3 regions of the Paenibacillus sp. YAF4_2 genome follow, and region 2 is predicted to be linked to each of the others. Evidence: predicted binding sites of a transcription regulator. Region 2 holds the regulator's gene; each other region holds the start of a gene.
The links. Region 2 encodes NrdR, which represses ribonucleotide reductase genes. Its sites were predicted from a motif close to AACACNATATATNGTGTT; they were not measured.
Positions count from the first base shown of each region.

Region 1: the regulator NrdR is predicted to act here: its motif matches at 3,036-3,053, upstream of AB4Y93_RS20240 (adenosylcobalamin-dependent ribonucleoside-diphosphate reductase).
Region 3: the regulator NrdR is predicted to act here: its motif matches at 1,458-1,475, upstream of nrdI (class Ib ribonucleoside-diphosphate reductase assembly flavoprotein NrdI).

Region 1 covers NZ_JBFRCT010000009.1:11,543-18,378, forward strand. The annotation lists gene AB4Y93_RS20230 (YqhG family protein) at 1-923, opposite strand, end outside; gene AB4Y93_RS20235 (DEAD/DEAH box helicase) at 920-2,689, opposite strand; gene AB4Y93_RS20240 (adenosylcobalamin-dependent ribonucleoside-diphosphate reductase) at 3,122-5,707, shown strand; gene AB4Y93_RS20245 (hypothetical protein) at 6,070-6,447, shown strand; gene AB4Y93_RS20250 (glycosyltransferase) at 6,591-6,836, shown strand, end outside.
Region 2 covers NZ_JBFRCT010000014.1:81,751-88,586, reverse strand. The annotation lists gene AB4Y93_RS26200 (S-layer homology domain-containing protein) at 1-272, shown strand, start outside; gene AB4Y93_RS26195 (hypothetical protein) at 909-1,208, opposite strand; tRNA gene AB4Y93_RS26190 (tRNA-Ala) at 1,860-1,935, opposite strand; gene AB4Y93_RS26185 (SGNH/GDSL hydrolase family protein) at 2,000-3,745, opposite strand; gene AB4Y93_RS26180 (VOC family protein) at 3,845-4,240, opposite strand; gene nrdR (transcriptional regulator NrdR) at 4,316-4,795, opposite strand; gene AB4Y93_RS26170 (small, acid-soluble spore protein, alpha/beta type) at 4,915-5,130, shown strand; gene AB4Y93_RS26165 (lytic transglycosylase domain-containing protein) at 5,213-5,779, opposite strand; gene coaE (dephospho-CoA kinase) at 5,776-6,372, opposite strand; gene ytaF (sporulation membrane protein YtaF) at 6,398-6,836, opposite strand, start outside.
Region 3 covers NZ_JBFRCT010000008.1:359,389-366,224, reverse strand. The annotation lists gene nrdE (class 1b ribonucleoside-diphosphate reductase subunit alpha) at 1-873, opposite strand, end outside; gene nrdI (class Ib ribonucleoside-diphosphate reductase assembly flavoprotein NrdI) at 806-1,219, opposite strand; gene AB4Y93_RS20065 (hypothetical protein) at 1,621-1,842, shown strand; gene AB4Y93_RS20060 (thymidine kinase) at 1,992-2,624, shown strand; gene AB4Y93_RS20055 (class I SAM-dependent DNA methyltransferase) at 2,695-3,456, opposite strand; gene AB4Y93_RS20050 (CvfB family protein) at 3,460-4,398, opposite strand; gene rsfS (ribosome silencing factor) at 4,395-4,742, opposite strand; gene yqeK (bis(5'-nucleosyl)-tetraphosphatase (symmetrical) YqeK) at 4,754-5,317, opposite strand; gene nadD (nicotinate-nucleotide adenylyltransferase) at 5,307-5,897, opposite strand; gene yhbY (ribosome assembly RNA-binding protein YhbY) at 5,931-6,239, opposite strand; gene aroE (shikimate dehydrogenase) at 6,292-6,836, opposite strand, start outside.

The DNA.
Region 1 (6,836 bases), on a different contig from region 2:
TCCAGGTGGAAAATACCGCAGTTAATGGCGGAAGCCGTCACTCGGGGTTCATATTGCCACTTGATCTCGGTCTGGCGTTGATTGAATTGTTCTTCTACCTTTGCCTTGGTCTCATCATCTGCTGCATGCTTAACCAAGGGATCATAATAATGGCGAATTCGATCCAGTTCTTCCTCCAGCCTTGCTGCTGCATCAACCGCCCAATTGTAATCATATCCCTTCAGTTTGCGTTCAAGGGAAGTCTCGATAATTCCTAAGGCTTTGGTAAAAGACAGTCCGTTTCGTGTTAAATGAACATTGGAAGGAAGACGCGGCGTCAGCTTCAGGTTTTTCAGACGGTCATAGAAATTCTCGACAACCATGCCTGTTGCGAGGGAGACACCATAGCTGTGTATCTCCTCACGCTTGCGGTCACAGGCGAATTCGACGCGCATATTAACGCCTAACCATGCTGTGTACGGAGTTGATTGGAAAGGAGTGCTGGACCGACGTTCAGGATCTTGGAACAGATTGACGTAGCTGCCCGATGATTTGGCTGCTCCAAACAGCTGCTCCAGCTTGCGGGAGCCAAAGTACAAATCTTCTCTTGGCGTGCGAGCACCGCTGGCCAGATTGTTATTAACGAACCCGAAAGAACGGTTTAACGCTGCATCAACCGCAGAGCTTGCCTGCGTTGGCACTGGAGCTGGCGCAGCCATAATTTCTTCATATTTCTCCTTATCGGTTACGAACAAATAGGTCATCGTCTCCGGTTCGGAGTCCGTACGATCTACAAAGCTCCAATAGAAGGGACGGTTCGTCAGCTCGCGATCAGCAGCAGGGGAGAGCTTGACGATGAAATGCGCTGGTGATTTTTCAATAATGGAGCATTGCGTTGCCTCAAGAAATCGTTGTACGTATTTATGGACCTGCTTTGAATTCACGGTCTCACCTCGACTTTCTGGCCGAGTGCAGTCATCTGACCTAGAATCGTTGGTCCCTGTGCCTTCTCAGAAGTGTCTGTTTCTTTGCGAAGCTTGGAAATGGTTGAACCAAGATGGTTAAGCTTTTGCTCCAAGTGGGCAGTGTCTCCTCCGGACTCAAGGAGCAACTTGGCAAGCTGCTGCTCAATGGAACCCGCATCGGTCTCGATCCGTTCCAGAATGTGATCCAATTCTCCGATAACAAGCTCGAACAGGTTGATTTTCTCATGCAGCAGGTTCACGATATGCTCCTCGATTGTCCCAAGAGTACAAAGATTGTATATCTTCACATCTTCCGTTTGACCAAGCCGGTGAACACGGCCGATCCGTTGTTCAACCCGCATCGGGTTCCATGGCAGATCAAAGTTGATCATATGGTGACAGAATTGAAGATTAATTCCTTCACCGCCGGCTTCGGTCGCAATTAAGATTTGGGCACGCCCGCGGAACAGATCCATCATCCAGTCCTTCTTGCCGCGGTTCATGCCGCCTCGATATGGTACAGCCAATATGTTGTGGGAGCGGAAAAACTGCAGCAAATATTCCTGCGAAGCCCGATACTCGGTGAAGATAATCACTTTATCATTAATTTGCTGGACTAGCTCCATCACTTTCTCGGCTTTTGTATTGGCATTGATCTGCTTAATAAACTCAATTAGCCCCCATATTTTCGGGCGGATAGGAGAATCCTCTGATGTTTTCTTAAACAGATTAACTAGCGTAATAAACACCGCATCCCGACTGCTGCACACTTCACGCTGCAGCGTGACGAGCGGAAGCATACTCATCATATCAACGCCATCTTCCTTATAGCGATCTCTGACGAAGGCCGTTACAGCGTCATATAGAGCTTTCTCTTCCGTTGACAGCTCAAGAGGGATATTTTTCACGATACGTTTCGTAAATGAAATACCGCCATCCCCCCGCCGGTTGCGGATCATGACGGAAGACAAGGCGTCCTGAAGCTGATCCTCGTTCTTTGGAAGACGCTTGTCGACAACGAAATTCGCGGCGAACTCGCTTTGACCGCCAAGCTGACCGGGCTTCAGCAGCGTGATCAGATTATAGAGCTCATCCAGATCGTTCTGAATCGGTGTTGCGGTAAGAAGGAGGCAATATTTTTTACGAAGCTCCAGTGCAAATTGATAGTTTGTTGTCTTCTTGTTCTTCAGCTTATGCGCCTCGTCAATGATGATCAGGTCATAATCTTGACCGAGAATAATGTCACGATGAGGATCACGCTTTGCCGTATCAATGGAAGCAACTACGACATCATATTGCCACGTATGCTCTTTCTTCTGGGCAACGGCGGAGATGCCAAACTTTGAATTCAGTTCTCTGACCCACTGGAGGACTAGAGAAGCGGGAACAAGAATAAGCGCTCGCCGGACGAGGCCGCGTACCATGTATTCTTTTATAACGAGGCCAGCTTCAATGGTTTTGCCAAGGCCAACCTCATCGGCAAGAATCGCTCGCCCGCCCATCTCATGTACGACCTTTCGTGCCGTATCGATCTGATGTGGCATTGGTTCAAAGGAAGGCAGTGAACGCAGACATTGCAGCTGCTCGAAGCTTTCAACTCGCTTCGCCTGCTCGGCTTCCATCGATAATTGATAGAGCGTCCAATCGTCCCAAGGTCCATTTTTGGCAACACGGCTTTGCAGCTCCTCGAACCAGGTACGGTCGCATTGCAGATCAACAAGCGGATGAAGCTTGCGTCTTACTATGGAGTCCTCGGAAGAAGCGGGATTCGCATTTGCCTGATTGTTATTAGTAGAGGTCACGATGGCAGCTCCTTTCGATTTCCAGCAATTAGAGATAATTGTCACTAGTATGGCCTTTTTCAATCATTCTTAACAAGCATGTGTCGAACTTTGAAGGAGGCCGCTGCGCTTCAAGGTGAAATATAGACATTGTGTTGAAAATGTTGACATTCCTATATGCTAAAAAACGAGCTAAATTAGGGAGAAGACAAGCAATAGAAAGAGAATAGGCGATGTAAGCGCAGAATAGCGGGGAAATAGGTGAAAATTGGGGTGTATACCGATATGTAGTATAGTATAATGATGAGTACACACAATATATGGTGCCCGATTCATACAATAAATAGGTGTGCAAAGCGCTATAAGGGGACATGGGAGGAAGGACCAATCGTGGTAATGACGCGGAAATTGGAAGGCCTTAGCGAGAAGATATTTTTGGATCGCTATGCTTGGAAAAATGCCGATACAAGTAAAACAGCTGTAGGGGATGTAGTTCTGGTCCTGACGAAGGATGATCCGAAATTTCCGGCCAAAGAGGTTGGAGAAGTGATTAAGCGAAGCGGATCTGAAGTAACTGTAAAGCTCAGAAGCGGGGATACGATGACAACCAGCGTGGAAAAACTCACGCTTACAATAGAGAAGACACCGGAAGAAATGTGGGACCGTCTCGCTGGCGCGATGGCTGGTGCGGAATCAGGGGATGAGAATCAGCAGCTATGGACCAATCGTTTCCGTTATATTCTAGATGATTGGAAGCTGGTACCTGGCGGTCGTATTGCTGCAGGTGCAGGTGCAAGCGAAGAATTGACGCTGTTTAACTGCTACGTTATTCCATCACCGAAGGACAGCCGCGGCGGTATTATGACGACGCTCTCTGAAATGACGGAAATTATGGCTCGTGGAGGCGGGGTTGGTATCAACTTATCATCACTTCGTCCTCGCCGCGCTATTGTGGCAGGTGTTAACGGTTCGTCGAGCGGTGCCGTTTCTTGGGGTGGTTTGTTCAGCTATACTACTGGCTTGATCGAGCAGGGTGGCAGCCGCAGAGGCGCGCTGATGCTGATGATTAACGACTGGCATCCGGATGTACTTGATTTCATTACAGTGAAGCAAACGATGGGTCAAGTGACCAATGCCAACCTGTCGGTCTGTGTCAGCAATGGCTTTATGAAGGCTGTCAAGGAAGATCTGGAGTGGGAGCTTGTGTTCCCTGACACTAAAGATCCTGAATATGATGAGCTGTGGACAGGTGATCTGGACGCATGGAAGAAGCTTGGTAAGCACGTTGTGCCTTACAAAACAGTCCGTGCACGTGAAGTCTGGCATACGATTATCGAGTCGGCATGGAAATCGGCTGAACCAGGCGTCGTCTTCATGGAATACTACAACCAGATGTCGAACAGCTGGTACTTCAACCCGATTATTTGTACAAATCCATGTGGCGAGCAAGGTCTTCCAGGCTGGGGTGTCTGTAACCTTTCCGCGATTAACTTGTCCAAGTTTTATGATGGAAGCAAGCATGAGGTGGATTGGGAAGAGCTTTCGAAGGTTACGAGGTGGTCGGTACGTTTCCTTGATAACGTTATTGATACTACACCTTATCACTTTGAAGAAAACGAGAGGAACCAGAAGCTCGAGCGCCGCGTAGGCCTTGGTACAATGGGGCTAGCTGAGCTGATGATCAAGCTTGGCATCCGTTATGGCAGTCCAGAATCGCTTCTGTTCCTCGATAAAATATATGGATTTATGGCACGTGAAGCGTATCTGGCTTCTGCTGAGATTGCAGCAGAGAAAGGTTCGTTCGAAGCCTTTGATGCGGAGAAATTCCTGCAAAGCGGCTTTATGAAAAACATGGTATCGGAGTTCCCTGAAGTGGGAGAAGCGGTTCTGGCAAAAGGAATCCGTAACGTTACCGTCATTACACAAGCGCCAACAGGCAGCACGGGTACGATGGTAGGCACTTCTACAGGCATCGAGCCGTACTTCGCTTTCGAATACTTCCGTCAAAGCCGCCTTGGCTTCGACAAGCAACTCGTGCCAATCGCGCAAGATTGGAAGGATGCACATCCTGGTGAAGAGCTGCCGGATTACTTCGTAACGGCGATGGATTTGTCCGCGAAGGATCATATCCGTGCACAAGCTGCGATTCAGCGCTGGGTAGACAGCTCGATCTCGAAGACGGCGAACTGTCCAAGCGACTTTACGGTTGAAGAAACAAAAGAGCTGTATGAGCTTGCGTTTGATCTTGGCTGTAAAGGCGTAACGATCTACCGTGACGGCAGCCGTGATGTACAGGTGTTGTCGACGAAGAAGGATGACAAGCCAGATGCAGCTGGTGAAGCAGCTGCAACAGTGGAAATAGTGGAGGATCAAGATTCACTCGAGTCTCTTAACACGACTTTGAATGCGAAAGTCACGCCTCAAGCGGAGCAGGACTTTGACAAGCAATACAAACGCCGTCCGCAAATTTTACGCGGCGCAACCTATAAAGTAAATACGCCATTCGGCATGGCTTATATTACGATTAATGATCTGAACGGTATTCCAGGTGAGATCTTCCTGAACGTAGGCAAAGCGGGATCTGACGTGTTTGCGATGGCCGAAGCGCTTGGCCGTGTCTGCTCCTTGTTCCTCCGTTATGGTGATCATGGTAACAAAGTGAAGCTCTTGATCAAGCATCTCAAAGGTATTGGCGGCACAGGCGCTATCGGATTTGGAGCGAATCGTGTAGAATCGATCGCTGACGCGGTTGCGAAGGCACTTGAGATTCATATCGAAAGCACAAACGAGCAGGCGGCGGCTTATGAGCCGGTGAAAACTGCACCTGTGTTGGAAGCTTCTCCAGCTGCTGCTGCGGTTGATTCGCATAAGCATGGCGAGGTAACCTCGCGTGATCTTTGCCCGTCTTGTGGTTCGGCTTCTTTGCTGAATGTAGAGGGATGTAAACAATGCAGCAACTGTGGGTATAGCAAGTGTAACTAATAAATGCAATGTGCATAACAAAGAACACAAAAAAAGAGGTGTCCCATAAGTCATTTAAATGACTAAGGGACACCTCTTTTAAATTTGGGTTAAACCCCAATAGTGTGGAGTGGAGATGGACTAGAAAGAAAAAAACGAGCTTCCGGGCTTCAAAACTTAATTTTGTTGTAATAAATAAAAATGCAATAAACAAACTAAAGAGGGTAGTATTGATTCGCCGATAAAGTAAGGCTACCATCTAGTTTTAATATCCTAGTTTCTATACTTTGAGTATTTTAGTATTGATTAAGTTCAATAATATCAACACCCGAAAAAACGTAAAAGTAATGATTGCGTTCACTTCCTCGATGGAGGCTGAGTCCATGTTAACGACACAAAAGATATTGGATTTCAAAAAAGCCGATACTCACTGGGCTAAAGCAGACATCTATTATCTGCAGGGCAAGGACATTATCAGCGGCGTTAACGACAGCCAGTTCTTGCTGAATAACGCGATCATGCGCGGCGAACCCCTGAAACTGATTGCCGGTGCCGCCGGAGCGGACGTGTCCGCGTTCAAGAACAGCTCGTTTGCGGATATCAAGCCTGGAGTTTGGTACTCGCCTTACTTAGAATGGGAGAAGAAGAATAGCATCGTGCTGGCTCTCGGGATCCAAGTCCCACGGGCAGAAACGTTCGCCCCCCGGCTACCGCTATCTTACGACCCTACAAAAAAGAGGTCGACCAGAAAGATCTGGTGACCTCATAATACGAACGGGCATGATAGTTAAGAGGCGTTTAAAAATGAATACAGATTGAATTAGCCGTGCCCTGCTCTGGAGTCAGTTCATATCCTACAAAGAATGCCTATGGAAAGACACTTACCTAAGGAGCTGGGGGATAATTGAGAATTGCTCTAATCTCGACGAATACGATTCCTGTCCCGCCGAAGGGTTACGGGGGCACGCAGCGCGAGGTTCATTATTTGACTGAAGAATTGGTCAAACGGGGACACGAGGTGTTTCTGTTTGCCAAGAAAGGGTCGAGCTCGAACGCGACCCGAACGTTCGAATATGAATCAAACGATCGAAAAGAACAGCTCGACTTCATCATTAAAAACCTCCCGCCCAACGTGGACATCATACATGAT
Region 2 (6,836 bases):
TTGATCCCAATTCACCGATGACGCGCGAGCAGATGCTGGTGATACTATACAACTACATGAAGTACAAGGGCTATGAGATACCTGAAAGCCAATCTAAGTCCTTCGCGGACGAGAGTGAGATCAGCTCATGGGCGTTGGAGGCCGTTGAGGCGCTGCGGGGCATCGGCATTGTATTAGGCAAGCCGGACAATCTCTTTGACCCCAAAGCCACCGGCACCCGCGCCGAAGTAGCCACTATCTTTGTAAGGTTCGTCGAATATCTGGCTAAGTAAAAGCGTAAACAGAATGCGGACCCTTCCAGCTGGACAATATCCAACCGGAAGGGTCTCCTTCTATTTTACAAAGAAAATCTCCGGTCTGATGCTGCTAAACACACGACAGTAGCATAGGGCTTTGGTCTATGCCTGCTCCATTCCTTGTCTTACTATAGTTTCCCGATAGCTTAAGATCGTTTATGTTTTATCCCTTATTTCACGAAGAATAGTTTCAATTTTAACAGTTACATTATTATTAGGCTTAATTTCATTTGGAATAGTTCATCTTATCCATAAATTCTGAATAAGTGTTGCTGTTTTAAACTAACTTAAGAACTTTGGCTCAATACAGACAGTACGGCATCTCAATACGATGAGTTGCCGTTTTCTCAACTAAATCTTTCTTTTAATTGCTCTTTCGGATTTATCTTCAGAATAGAAATTGCCTCTTTGTTGTTCCCCTGTAGTCCAGGCACCAAATACGTAAACCTCCCTTTAGCATAATAAAACAGGGAGCAGCTGCCACGGCAATCTGCTCCCATAATCGTTCAACTAATGTTCCCAGTTAGTTTAACTATCCGAGACGGCAATCGTCCGAGATGGCAGCCAATCCAGCATAGTCTCAATTATCCTTCTTGATTCTTCGGTCCCGTCTCATCCGTTTCTTTCCGTCATAGTTCTAACAACATATGGCTGAAATACTTTTTGAAGTCTCCAATTCGTAATGAATGCTGATGAAGTAACGATGACCCCAAGATTCTTTCGCCCTCTTAACTTCCCAATTACTTGAATTTCTTCATATCCATCTCCCCATAAAGCTGAAAAACAGTAGACCTTTGTATTAGGAGTGAATTTCTTGGTCCCTCTTCTAATGGTTTTGTTTTCTCCAAAAAAACGCTTTTCAATTATGTTTCCTACAAGACACCAAATATAAGGAAGTTCTAACTCAGACATTCAAAAACCTCCTCTTAGGAGTAACAGCTACCTCAATACTTAATTATACAGCTATTGGAAGTATCCTCCCCGTTAGCTTAATAACTCGGATATTATAGGCCACGGTTATGTATAGAAGTTCTTGTCTTGAGCTCACTACAAGAACTTCTATACAAAAAAATTAAAAAGCCGCCGATTATGCGACTTCCGTTGTATTTATGTTCTTGTCGTCCGACAAAGGGGGATTCGACTTCGCATAGCTCATCTTCTCATCATGGGATGTCCGAATCTACTATTTAATGGCTGACGATGTTTACTCGAAGAGGACATATAGAGGTAGATTCAGACGCCGTGCTCCTGCATTTGAAGTGAAATATTCGAAGCTGTTTCATCCATTCCGTCCGCGCGGACTGAACCCGGGTTCGCCCCCTTGGCTCTGCTGTCTCCTCATCTTGGGATGTCCGAATCTTTTATTTGAATGGCTGACGAAGCTTACTCGAAGAGGACTTTAAGAGGTAGATTCAGACGCCGTGCTCCTCCATTAGAAGTATCCCTTCGAAGACTTTTCACTCCATTACATCCGCGCGGACTGAACCCCGGGGTTCGCCCCCTTTTGGGCTCCACCATATTAAACAGAAAACCACGTCAGATGACGTGGTTTGTTTGTTTATTTGGTGGAGCCAAGGGGGATCGAACCCCTGACCTCTTGCATGCCATGCAAGCGCTCTCCCAGCTGAGCTATGGCCCCGGACAAGCAAAATGATAGCACAGTCATTTCCAAATTGTCAATCCTTTTACTAGACTCTATAACCTTACTTTACATATCCAAATCCGAGGATCGTAAACCTCTTATCCTCATGGCCGGACGCCATCTTAATCTCCACCGTATGCTCCTTGGATTCTTGCTCGTTAAACAATATAACAGCATTGCAATGAGTCCAGTTGATGATATGAGGATCTGCTGCTTTCATATGCTGCCCGTCAACCAAAATTTCCGCACTTCCAAAGTCCTGACTGCCAGAATCTTTGAACACCAGGATAAGTCGCTTGCTGTGAATCGTCAGCTTGAAGCTGCCATCTCCAGCTACAGCCGTATGCATCCAGTTATGTGGAAACTGCGGCGTGCCAAATGGATCGAGATCCATTTCCACCATATGCAGATCAGTGTCCGTCTCAATAAAGCTCCCCGCTTCAATCACAGCATCAATGTCTTCGCTATTACTCTTATCCAACAAGCGTATCTCCACAAAATCATTCCCGATAACCGGCAGCTTATCAATCAAAATATCTGCGCCATCGGCTTCAGAACGATCCGTTTCTTCAAGCAAGTAACCAAGACAATCCGACATCACGGTATGGCCCGCATTCGTCGGGTGATAGATATCGTAGAAGAACTGCCTTTTCGAAATGATATTACCCTCAGCCTTCGATAACCGGAACTGCTCCACCACCGCATCTTTCACACTAACCATCGGCAGCTCATAATGCCAGCCTACAGGCGATAGCCGATCTTGAAGATTCCAGTCATTCTGGAATACGCTGAACAACAAGATAACGGCTGGAGCATTTGCTTTATTTAGTGCCTTCAGCACCAAACTCTCATAGCAATTCCCTCTAGTTTCGTCACCTGCATCATTCACGGCAAATTCGATAATTACGATATCCGGCTCTACGGTACCATTTCGAAGAACATCCCTGTCATAACGAACAATGCCAAGCTCAGAAGGCGTACCGCCAACTCCGGCTTTGATCAGATGTATATGGTCAGCATCAGGATAGCCGAACAGCTGCTTAAACCGCTCATAAGCTTGGTAAGCGTAACAGGTATTATGAATCGGCTTAGCTCCGGCACCTTGCGTAATGGAGCCTCCGATGAAGGCAATCGTTACATCCTCGCCTCTTTTTGCTTTTTCAATTGCTGCTTTCAGTCTATAATTATTGCCTTTGCTCACTAATGACTTAGCGATCATCCCGTGATAAGCCTCAGATCCGAATTCAACAGGTGATTCTGGCGTAATCTCCGGAACTTCAAACCCATCATTCAGGTACAAAATAATGCTCGCCGTCGCAAGCGCACCTGCCTGCTCAAATTCAAAAGTAAATTTTCCAGGTATATCATCATCCGATGACCACTCATACTCATCCAGGACCAATAAAGTTTCCGAACCATCTGCCACACAAGGAATTCTGATCCTGGTGCCTGACTCGTATTTGTTTGTTTTCCCCCAGTTTTCGAGGCTAAAGTAGATCTCCGTGCCTTGATTCTCGTCATGCGCCTTCACAGAAACTCCAATACTATGTACCAGCTTACGGATCCCGCTGCAGCTAGCCAGGTGTGCGAGTATCTCCTCATCCTCGACCCCGCCTGTAAATTTAGCTTTATCACTCAGCCGTCCTTCCAGGTAAATCTCCTGCGAGAACTTCCCGTCTTGGCGGGCACTTGCTTCTATAATGGATTCGAACATAATGAAAAATCCGCTTCGTTTCTGGGTCGGATCTTTAGGAGCCGATGGGCCTCTATGATTATCAGCTGTTACTTCTGTCGTTTTATTATCCATCTGAAGATATCACCTTTTCTTGTTTGACGTATCTCCATTGATTATATAGAACGATCCGGTCCGGCCGCATGTTAGAGATTAAAGGCTTTATATAAGAAATTAAGTGATTTTCACCATATAATTCGATATCTCGACCAGATTCTGATCCGGATCGCGTATATACACAGATACAATCTTGCCTACAGCTCCAGTTCGGGCAACTGGCCCTTCCTCCACCTGCACATCGCAAGCTGCCAGATGCCGGAGAAGCTCCTCCATCGGCGTCTTCGTAATTAGACAGAAATCAGCCGAACCAGTCTGGGGCTTCCTTGCCTTCGGCTCGAATTCTTTGCCCGCCTCGTGCAGATTAAATTTCTGTTGGCCGAACAGCAAAGCCTTACGATTATCGCCGAACACAACAACTTCCATATTCAACACCTTCTCATAAAAGGCAGCCGTCTTCACGATACTTGCTACGGTTAACACAAGATGATCTAATGCTTCAATTTTCAGCATACAGTCACTCCCACACTATTTTTATTGAAGCAAAAATAGCCCTTCCCGGCTTAAGGGAAGGGCTATCTCGTACAGCTACAAGCCGCCTGGATTGTTAATCGGATGCTTGGACAACAGACTGTTCAGCTCTTTCATGAACATATCGATATCCTTGAACTGTCTGTATACGGATGCGAACCGCACATAAGCAACTTCGTCAACTGGAAACAGCTGGCTCATTACAATCTCACCTATATCTCGGCTGTCTACTTCTGCAAGTGCAGTCGTACGAAGCTCCTTCTCCACTTCCGAGACGATAACTTCAAGACGTTCAACAGATACCGGACGCTTCTCGCAAGCCCGGATGAGTCCGCGGAGAATTTTATCACGGCTGAATTCTTCCCGGCTGCCGCCTTTCTTAATGACGATAAGCGGGGTTTCCTCAATCATCTCGAAGGTCGTGAACCTTCTGCTGCATTTCTCACATTCACGACGTCTGCGAATGGATTTGTTCTCATTGGCTGGCCTTGAATCGAGTACTTTTGTACCCGCGTAATCGCAATAAGGGCATTTCATCTATTTCACTCCTTCCGAATCCTGCTTTTATGGTTATAAAAAATTTACCAATCGTTACCTGAATGAAGTTGCGAATTCCGCACATAATACATTTACCAACCGCAAGGAGGTGAACATCAATGAGCTCGAACAACAACAGCAGCACACTACTGGTACCGCAAGCTACTGCAGCACTAGACCAAATGAAATATGAGGTCGCTCAAGAGCTGGGTATTACGTTGTCGCAAGACGGTTACTATGGCAACCTGCTTACAAAAGACGCAGGCTACATCGGGGGTAACATTACTCGCCGTTTGGTGCAAATTGCCGAACAATCTCTTGCAGGTCGTCAATAATCATTTCATCAGTCATGTATAACAGATGCTTTGGCTGTTCCGTCCTGAAGCGGCGGACGGCCAAGGCTTCTTCTTGTCTAGGTCAGAGAATCGGATAAAGATCTTTGTACTTATTATAATAATAAATAACCCGTTGTACATAGTGGCGAGTTTCTCCATATGGAATTTGATCCGCTGTCTCCAGCTTCCCGTCCCATTTTCCGGAATCAAGCCATTTTCTCACATTACCAGGACCCGCATTATAGGCTGCGATGACAGCAACCGTATTTTGATCAAATTGCTTATGCAAGGACTGCAAATACCATGCTCCAACTTCGATACTGACATCCGGTCGATTCTGCAGCATGTCTTCTGTTACATTCTTGAAATCCGCCTTCTGAAAAATCCAATCCGCCGTATCGGGCATAATCTGCATGAGGCCAAGTGCCCCTTTTTTCGAAACCTGCCCGGTCGAATAATTTGTTTCTGTTCGAATAATCGCCGCGATCAGATGCGGATCAACACCATAATTAGAGGCGCTGGCACGTATGTCTTCCTTGAACTCGATTGGATACATCATACGGGCAAGCCAATTAGAATTCAGGAATAACACACCAATGAGGCCGATGAGCAGAATAAGCAGCACTCTTTTTCGAATTAACCATCTCATGGCAAATCCTGACTTTTCCAAAACTCGTCCACCTGACGTTTAGTCTCTTCAAGTGAACTACTGTTATTAATCACCCAGTCCGCACGGCTTCTCTTCTGCTCAATATCCAACTGAAGTCCGATTCGGCGTAGTGCTTCTTCCTGTGCCAATCCGTTCCGCTCCATCAGCCGTGTAAGCTGAAGCTGCTGCGGAACATAGACGACCATAATGCCTTCATACAACTCTTCCTGACCCGTCTCATACAATAAAGGGATGTCTGCTACAACAAGCTGTCTCGGGTCCTGTTCCTCATATTGCCTGATCTGCTGCTGCATGCGATTTCGTATCGCAGGGTGCAGAATGCTCTCAAGCTGCATGAGCCGCTGACGATTGTTGAACACGATCTCGCCAAGCGCTTTCCTATTGAGCGTTCCGTCTGTATGTATAACAGCTTGTCCGAATGTAGAGGCGACCGCCTCTAAAGCCGGTTCGCCGGGCATAACAACCTCTCTCGCAACCTGATCGGCATCGACCAGCAATGCGCCCCGTTCTACCAACATGGCAGCAACGGTGCTCTTGCCGGTAGCGATCCCGCCGGTTAAACCGATCTTCATTAGCTTTCACCCCGTTCTAATCATCCTATAACAGCTTTAATATCCCAATTACAATCAATAAAATACCCGGAAGCACCGATATCGCCTGCATGCCTTTCCAGTTCGAGAAACGGAAGCCAAACCGTATCCCGCCAAGAAGAAACAAGGCACTCGCTACGGCAATCATAATAGGGGTTAACAAAGGTGATAATCCGACCATCGCAGCCCCGATACCTGCACCAAAAGCATCAAATGACAAGGCAACACCGAGCATAAGCGCTTCAGTCGCAGAGATCGTCCCCGACTTATCAACATCGGCAGCCTGCGGAGTCCGCAATATTTGTATAACCAATCCTAAGCGCTTCAATTCAACAATGACAACAAGCACCGGATGCGAACGATCAACCAAGGTTGATGGCTCAGTTCCTGATTCCTGCTCGGCATCCGCCTCACCGTCACCAGCTCCAGTTTCCCGGCCGCTCCGT
Region 3 (6,836 bases), on a different contig from region 2:
CAAAGTTTCGTTCTTAGCAGCCAGCTCATAGAATTTATTAGGAATGATCAGGCCGATCGACAACGTTTTGATACGCGTCTTCTCATCAGCATTAATTTTCTTACAATCAAGGAACTCAATAATGTCCCAGCCGAAAATGTTGTAGTAGCCAGCGCCTGAGCCTTTACGCTGACCCATTTGGTCCGCATAGGAGAAGGCATCCTCCATCAGCTTCAGTACCGGCATAACGCCTTTTGCTGCGCCTTCTACACCTTTAATCGCTTCGCCGCGTCCACGCAACTTCGACAGGTTGACCGCAACACCGCCGCCGATCTTCGACAGCTGCATGCAAGTGCCAAGCACGTAGTTAATCGAGTTCAGGGAATCGTCCATCTCAAGCAGGAAACAGGATACCATTTCGCCGCGGCGGCTCTTGCCAGCGTTCAGGAACGTTGGAGTAGCCGGCTGCAAGCGCTGCTCAATCATTGCTTCCGCAATACGAAGCGCTTTATCAGCATCGCCTTCACCGAGGCTCAGCGCAACAATCGCTACGCGGTCATGGTATTGCTCCAAGTATTTCGATTTATCGTTAGTCTTCATGGCATAGTCTTTGTAGAATTTCGAGATTGCCATATAAGACTCGAATTGGAAGCCGCTGCTCTCTGTAAGCAGGAATACCGCTTCAATCTGTTCATATGTATACTTCTCATATACATTATCGTAATAATCGTTCTCTATAAGGTAGTCGAGCTTTTCACGAAGGGAAGTGAATTTAACGCTCTTTGCGTCTACTTCCTCCATAAAAGCGACAACCGCCTCTTTATCTTTATCCAATTGATAGAAGCCGTCCGCTCCGCGTTGCATCAATTCGTTGTTCAGTTCGATATGTTTCAATATTTCGCACCCTTTCGACAAAGTATTCCATATCTTGATTAGTACCGGATAATTCAAACTTCGATATTACAGGCACGTCGAACAGGCTCGAGATCGTATCCGCACTCTTCGCAAACCCGTCTCCCCAGTTACGATTCCCACTTGCGGATACCCCGCGAAGGTTCTCACCATTCCGGTTTAAGAAGGACATGACACGTTCCGGTACTTGACCAAATCCAGTCGTATACGTGACCAAAACGTAAGGCTCGTCCACCAAATCAAGCTCACCAATGGGCACCGCTCTCATATTCAATTTATTGATAAAGCGTTTCACATTGCCTGTTCTTGATTCATAGACTACCAGCATGTCTCTCTCTCCTCAAAAGAATTGCGAAGCAATTCTTACTTCGTAAGCATTAACTTAAAGAATTGCGAAGCAATTCTTACTTCGTAAGCATTAACTTAAAGAATTGCGAAGCAATTCTTACTTCGTAAGCATCCGTCTTGTAACAGCGTATTTGCTGAAATTCAGCAATATAAAAGCGCTTCTGACAGCAAAGATGTCAAATGCGCTAGTTGACAATTTCGTTGAAATCTGACTACATAACTCAATATGTAGTTGGTAAATTTGATTCTACATCAAGATATAGGCTCCGTCAATGAAAAATATGGAGAAATTATTTATTCGCCCTTTTTCGGCACTCGACTATTTTAACAGATGCGGATATGATGGGATAGTGACATTTTATTGCTAATATGGAGGTTCAAATGGACAAGCAAGTAACGCCAGAGCAGATGCGTGAAGCCGTGCTTCAACTGTTCCAGGATGCGGGCTACCAGGTACCCGCTCTGCTGCCTTACATAGATGGACTAACGCAGGAGAATGACCGCTTAAAGCAGGAGTTGAAACGTTTGAGACTTGCTGCCGCCCGCGGATCCTCTTCCCTTGATAGCATGAACAGCAGATTGAAGGACGCATTAAGAGAATAATTATTAGATCGGTATTTCGACCGGAAAGATTTAGAGCAAAATCTATATCTAGTGTCGACTTTCGAAAAAACATGTCGAATACCCCTGTTGCTTTTACGACTTATTCTGCTAAAATGATACAACCAATCAGTAAAGGTAAGGGATAAGTCATGGATAGAGGTTTCATTACGGTCATTATCGGGCCCATGTTTTCGGAGAAATCAGGGGAGCTCATCAGACGATGTCAGAAGCTGATGAAGTACGGACGCAAGCAGGTTAAGGCCTATAAGCCGGCTGAAGATAATCGATTCAGCACGGAGGAGATCGTCAGCCGGATCGGATACCGCCTCCCTGCAACCAACGTGCCAAGGGAACTTCCCCCTGCTTCCGTCGAACAGATTCTGCGTGAGACCAAGGACGCCGATGTCGTCGCGTTTGATGAAGCATCCTTTTTCGGCAAACCTATTATCGCTCTAGTAGAAGAACTAGCCTATCAAGGCAAACATATTATTGTGGATGGCCTAAATATGGATTACAGAGGCAAGGAGTTCGGATATATCGGCGGATTGCTCGCCATTGCCGACGAAATTGTCAAATTAACATCCTTCTGCGCGGTATGCGGTGATGCCGAAGCCACTTTCACGCAGCGTATTGTGAATGGACAGCCGGCAAAACTTGGCCCTGTGTTTTTGGTCGGCGATACGGAGAGCTACGAGCCACGCTGCCGTCGCTGCTTCGTTCCTCCCCACAAGGTGACAGGAGAACAATCTGACGAGCGTACAGATACGATTACGGCTCCTTAAATTCGAAAACAACAACAGGGTTGTCTCCCTCCACTTGATGTGAAGGAAGACAACCCTGTTTACATTAATATCATTTCACCGCTGCAAAGAATAAACGTTCTGAATCATCGCCCGCAGGCTTAAGCTCGAAGTCCGCATAACAATCCACCGTGCGGAAACCCGCTTTCTTCAAAGCAGCTTCCATCCAGCTGCGGTCGTATGCGCGCTGCGCATGCATTTCCTCAAAACGCTCGAACCTGCCGCTTCTCTCCTCCGCAAAGATCGTTAAATGATGCTCGATCTGAGTGCGGGACTCGTCCAGCTCGCAAGTCCATATATAGGCGACCTCATCTTCATCAAGCACGAAAGGCTGCTCCTCCGAATAACGAAGGAACACTTTAGGAGCATGAACATCAAATAAAAAAAGTCCACCCTCACGTAAATTGTCGTATGCCGCCTGAAAAGCAGCTTCGACATCCTCTTCCTCGGTCAGGTAATTGACGCAGTCACAGAAGGAGATGACAGTATCCACGGGCTCCGCCAGCGTCCAGTCTCTCATATCCTGCTCCAGCCACGTCGCCGTCCCACGCGCACGTCCAACCTGAGAAGAAGACTCGTCCCATTTGCTGCGGGCAACGGTCAGCATATCTGCTGACAGATCGATACCATAAACTTCTAGTCCGGATAGAGCGAGAGGAATGGCTATACTCCCCGTTCCACAGCCAAGATCCGCCACGGTCTTTGGCATACCGTAGAGCTCCCAGCTGTCATGGGCGAACTGGATCCATTCATCATAGGGCATGTCCTGCATCAGCTTGTCATAGACCGATGCGAATTGACCGTATGCATCCATTTGCTATTCCTCCGTACGATGCGCCGGAGTACCTGCCTCGGAATCTGCAGAATCCGCTTCAGCCGAATCCGCCAGATAGGTCCAGCTTCCCTTTTGCGTTATCAAGCCTTCACGCATCAGCTTGCCCAGCGCGCGTTTAAAGGCTGATTTGCTGATTCCAAACCGCTGCTTAACTGTATCTGCCGGCGATTCATCGGAATAAGGCATACCGCCGCCTGGACGCTCCTTCAGGAATGCGAGAATGCGGTCAGCATCCTCAAGCCGTCCTTCCTGCTTCAGCTTAGCCATCGACAGATTGACACGACCATCATCGCGAATGAACGTGACGCGTGCAGATACACGCTCGCCCAAGCGAAGCGGCCGTACACGTTCTGGTGCTGGGATAAGTCCATATACGCCAAAACCTACAACGCCTCCATCAACAAGCACAAATGAGCCCATTTGGAGTGACTTCGTTACCCAGCCTTCCACCCATTGGTTGCGCCATGCTTGTGGAGCTTCGAATACTAATGGTCCCAGCTCGTCCTCGCCGGCTGTTCTTGCAAGCAATCTTCCCGCTTTATCATGGCCAAGTACGACATGCACTTCATCGCCGGGCAGCGGACGGAATTCAAACTTCTCAGGCAGCTCTGAGATTGGCAATAGCAGCTGGCGTCCCAGACCAAATTCCAAGAAGCAGCCGAGGCGCGGATGAACATCAGCAACCTTAAGTCGTGCCATCTCACCAAGGAGAAGCGCAGGACGTTTCATCGTCGCAGCAATCCGGTCCTCAGAATCATAGAAGATAAATACCTCTACGGGATCATTGATTTTTGGTTTTTTGCCGACAAGCTCGGTATAGTGCAGCAGCACCTCCGACTCTTCATCGGTCAAAAAATAACCGTAGGGCGACACTTCACGTGCCACCCTTAATGTTAGAATTGTACCGGCTACCAAACTCATGCGAACTCCACTACCTTCGCGTCGGACCACAAACGCTCAATATTATAATAATCACGCTCATCACGATGGAAGACGTGAACGATGACATCGCCAAGGTCAATCAGTACCCAACGTGCCGAATCCATACCCTCAATGCCGCGTACACGTACGCCGCGACTCTCCGCTTGTTTGCGGATCTCCGTCGTAATCGCTTGTACCTGTGTATCTGAATTACCATGACAGATGACAAAATAATCTGCCACTAGTGAAATCTCTTTCAAGTTTAATGCCACGATGCGCTGCGCTTTTTTATCATCCGCAGCTGCAACCGTTATTTGCAATAGTTCATCTGAATGTACGGTCATAGCTCAGCCTCCTAGTTTTTCTGTTCAATTAAATCATTTCGGGCCTCAACAGTAAGCGGATAAATTCGATTCCCTTTTTCCACAAGAAAGGAGATTGTGGAATCAAAACCTGCTATTAACGCCTGTTCGAGGTTAGTCTCGCTTAATTCACGAATTCGCTCTACACCCGGAAACTCCCGTCCAGGCTCTATATAATCCGCCAGACATACCACTTTGTCCAGCTTCGTCATGCCGATCCTGCCTGAAGTGTGATAACGAATCGCATCAAGGACATCCTGATCCTTGATACCATATTCATGCTCAGCTACCCAATAGCCAACTTCCGCATGCCAAAGTGCTTTATCATGTGTAAGCAGACCTTCGTCAAGCTGCTGTTCCCGGATAATCTGTTCCATCTTGGTAATGGGCCAAAATTTCGCCACATCATGTAAAATGGCCGCAAGCTCCGCTTTAACCGGGTCTTCCCCAAACCGCTCTGCAAGAATAATAGAAGTCGCCATAACACCTTCCACATGCTTCCAGCGCTTCTCCGGCATTTGCGATCTGACCGACTCAATCATTTGTTCACGATTCATAAAGCCCTCTCCTCTTTATAAACTGATGAACGGTGTCCGGTACCAAATATTCGATCGAACGTCCCGACTGTACTCTGCTGCGGATATCGGTCGATGAAATCCCAATTGGCGGCATCGCAGACATCGTTACACGCTGGCGGAGATCATCCGGAAGCTGTTCTAACTGCACCGGCGTTCCTTCCCGCTCGAGCCCAATGAAAGTAATAAGCTCGGTCAGCTCTTGAATGCGATGCCACTTCGGAAGATCATTGATCCGATCCGAACCGATAATGTAGGAAAAAGCATCATCAGGATGCCGCTTCTTCAGCTCAAGAACTGTTTCAATCGAATAGCTCATTCCTCCGCGCTGCAGCTCAATATCAAGCGCCTTGAAGGACGGATTACCTCCTAATGCCTCTTGTACCATTTGAAGTCTTAATTCACTGCTTACGCCTGGCTGATTGTCTTTAAGCGGAGGATGATAGGTGGGGATAAACCAAACTTCGTCTAGCCCGAGGCTATCACGTGCAGCTTCAGCCGCAATCAGGTGGCCGATATGAATAGGGTCGAATGTTCCACCCATAATACCGATTCTTCTCATTCGCGCTACCTTTCTCTTCCTATAAAGGGGCTGTTATTTCGCAGCCTTTGGCAGCTCGATCTTACGGTTCTTCTCATCTGTTGCTCGCTTGTAGAGAACAATCGTTTTACCGATAACCTGTACCAGTTCAGCACCTGCAGCTTCCGCTACTTCTGCTCCGATCTCTTTCGGATCTTCCAAGCAATTGTTCAGAACAGATATTTTCATTAATTCACGAACTTCAATCGCTTCTTCAATATGACGAACCAGCTGTTCGTTCGTGCCGCCTTTACCTACTTGGAAGACCGGCGTTAAATGATGAGCGAGCGATCTGAGGTGTCGTTTTTGTTTGCCTGTTAACATTTGTTGTTTCCTTCTTTCATCTCTATAGGGTTGTCATAATTCTTAGTACCTATTATAAGGCCAGGGATTGTAATACCGTTTCACGCATAGCTGCTACAGGTGCAGATTGTCCCGTCCAATACTCGAAAGCATACGCCCCTTGGTAAATAAACATGCCAAGTCCGCCATGTACACGACAGCCGCGCTGCTCTGCATCCAGCAGAAACTTTGTACGGAGCGGATTATAAATCAAATCGCTTGCGACAGCGCCTGCCTTCAGCCATGATCCGTCAATCGGACTTGCATCTGTATGAGGATGCATACCTACCGATGTTGTATTGATGACAATATCCGCTTCCTGACAAGCTCCCTGCAGTTCATCCATCGCAGTCGCGCGGATATCTGCCAGGGTTCGGAAGGATTGCGCAAGCTCCTCTGCCCGTTCTACTGAACGGTTGGCAATGGTGATGCTCTCAGGCTGTTCACCGGCCAGCGCATACACGATCCCGCGTGATGCGCCGCCAGCTCCAATAACAACAATCCTTTTGCCTGCCAGATTTGGTTCTGCTTCTTCCTTCAGGGAACGAACATACCCAATACCATCCGTGTTATAGCCGA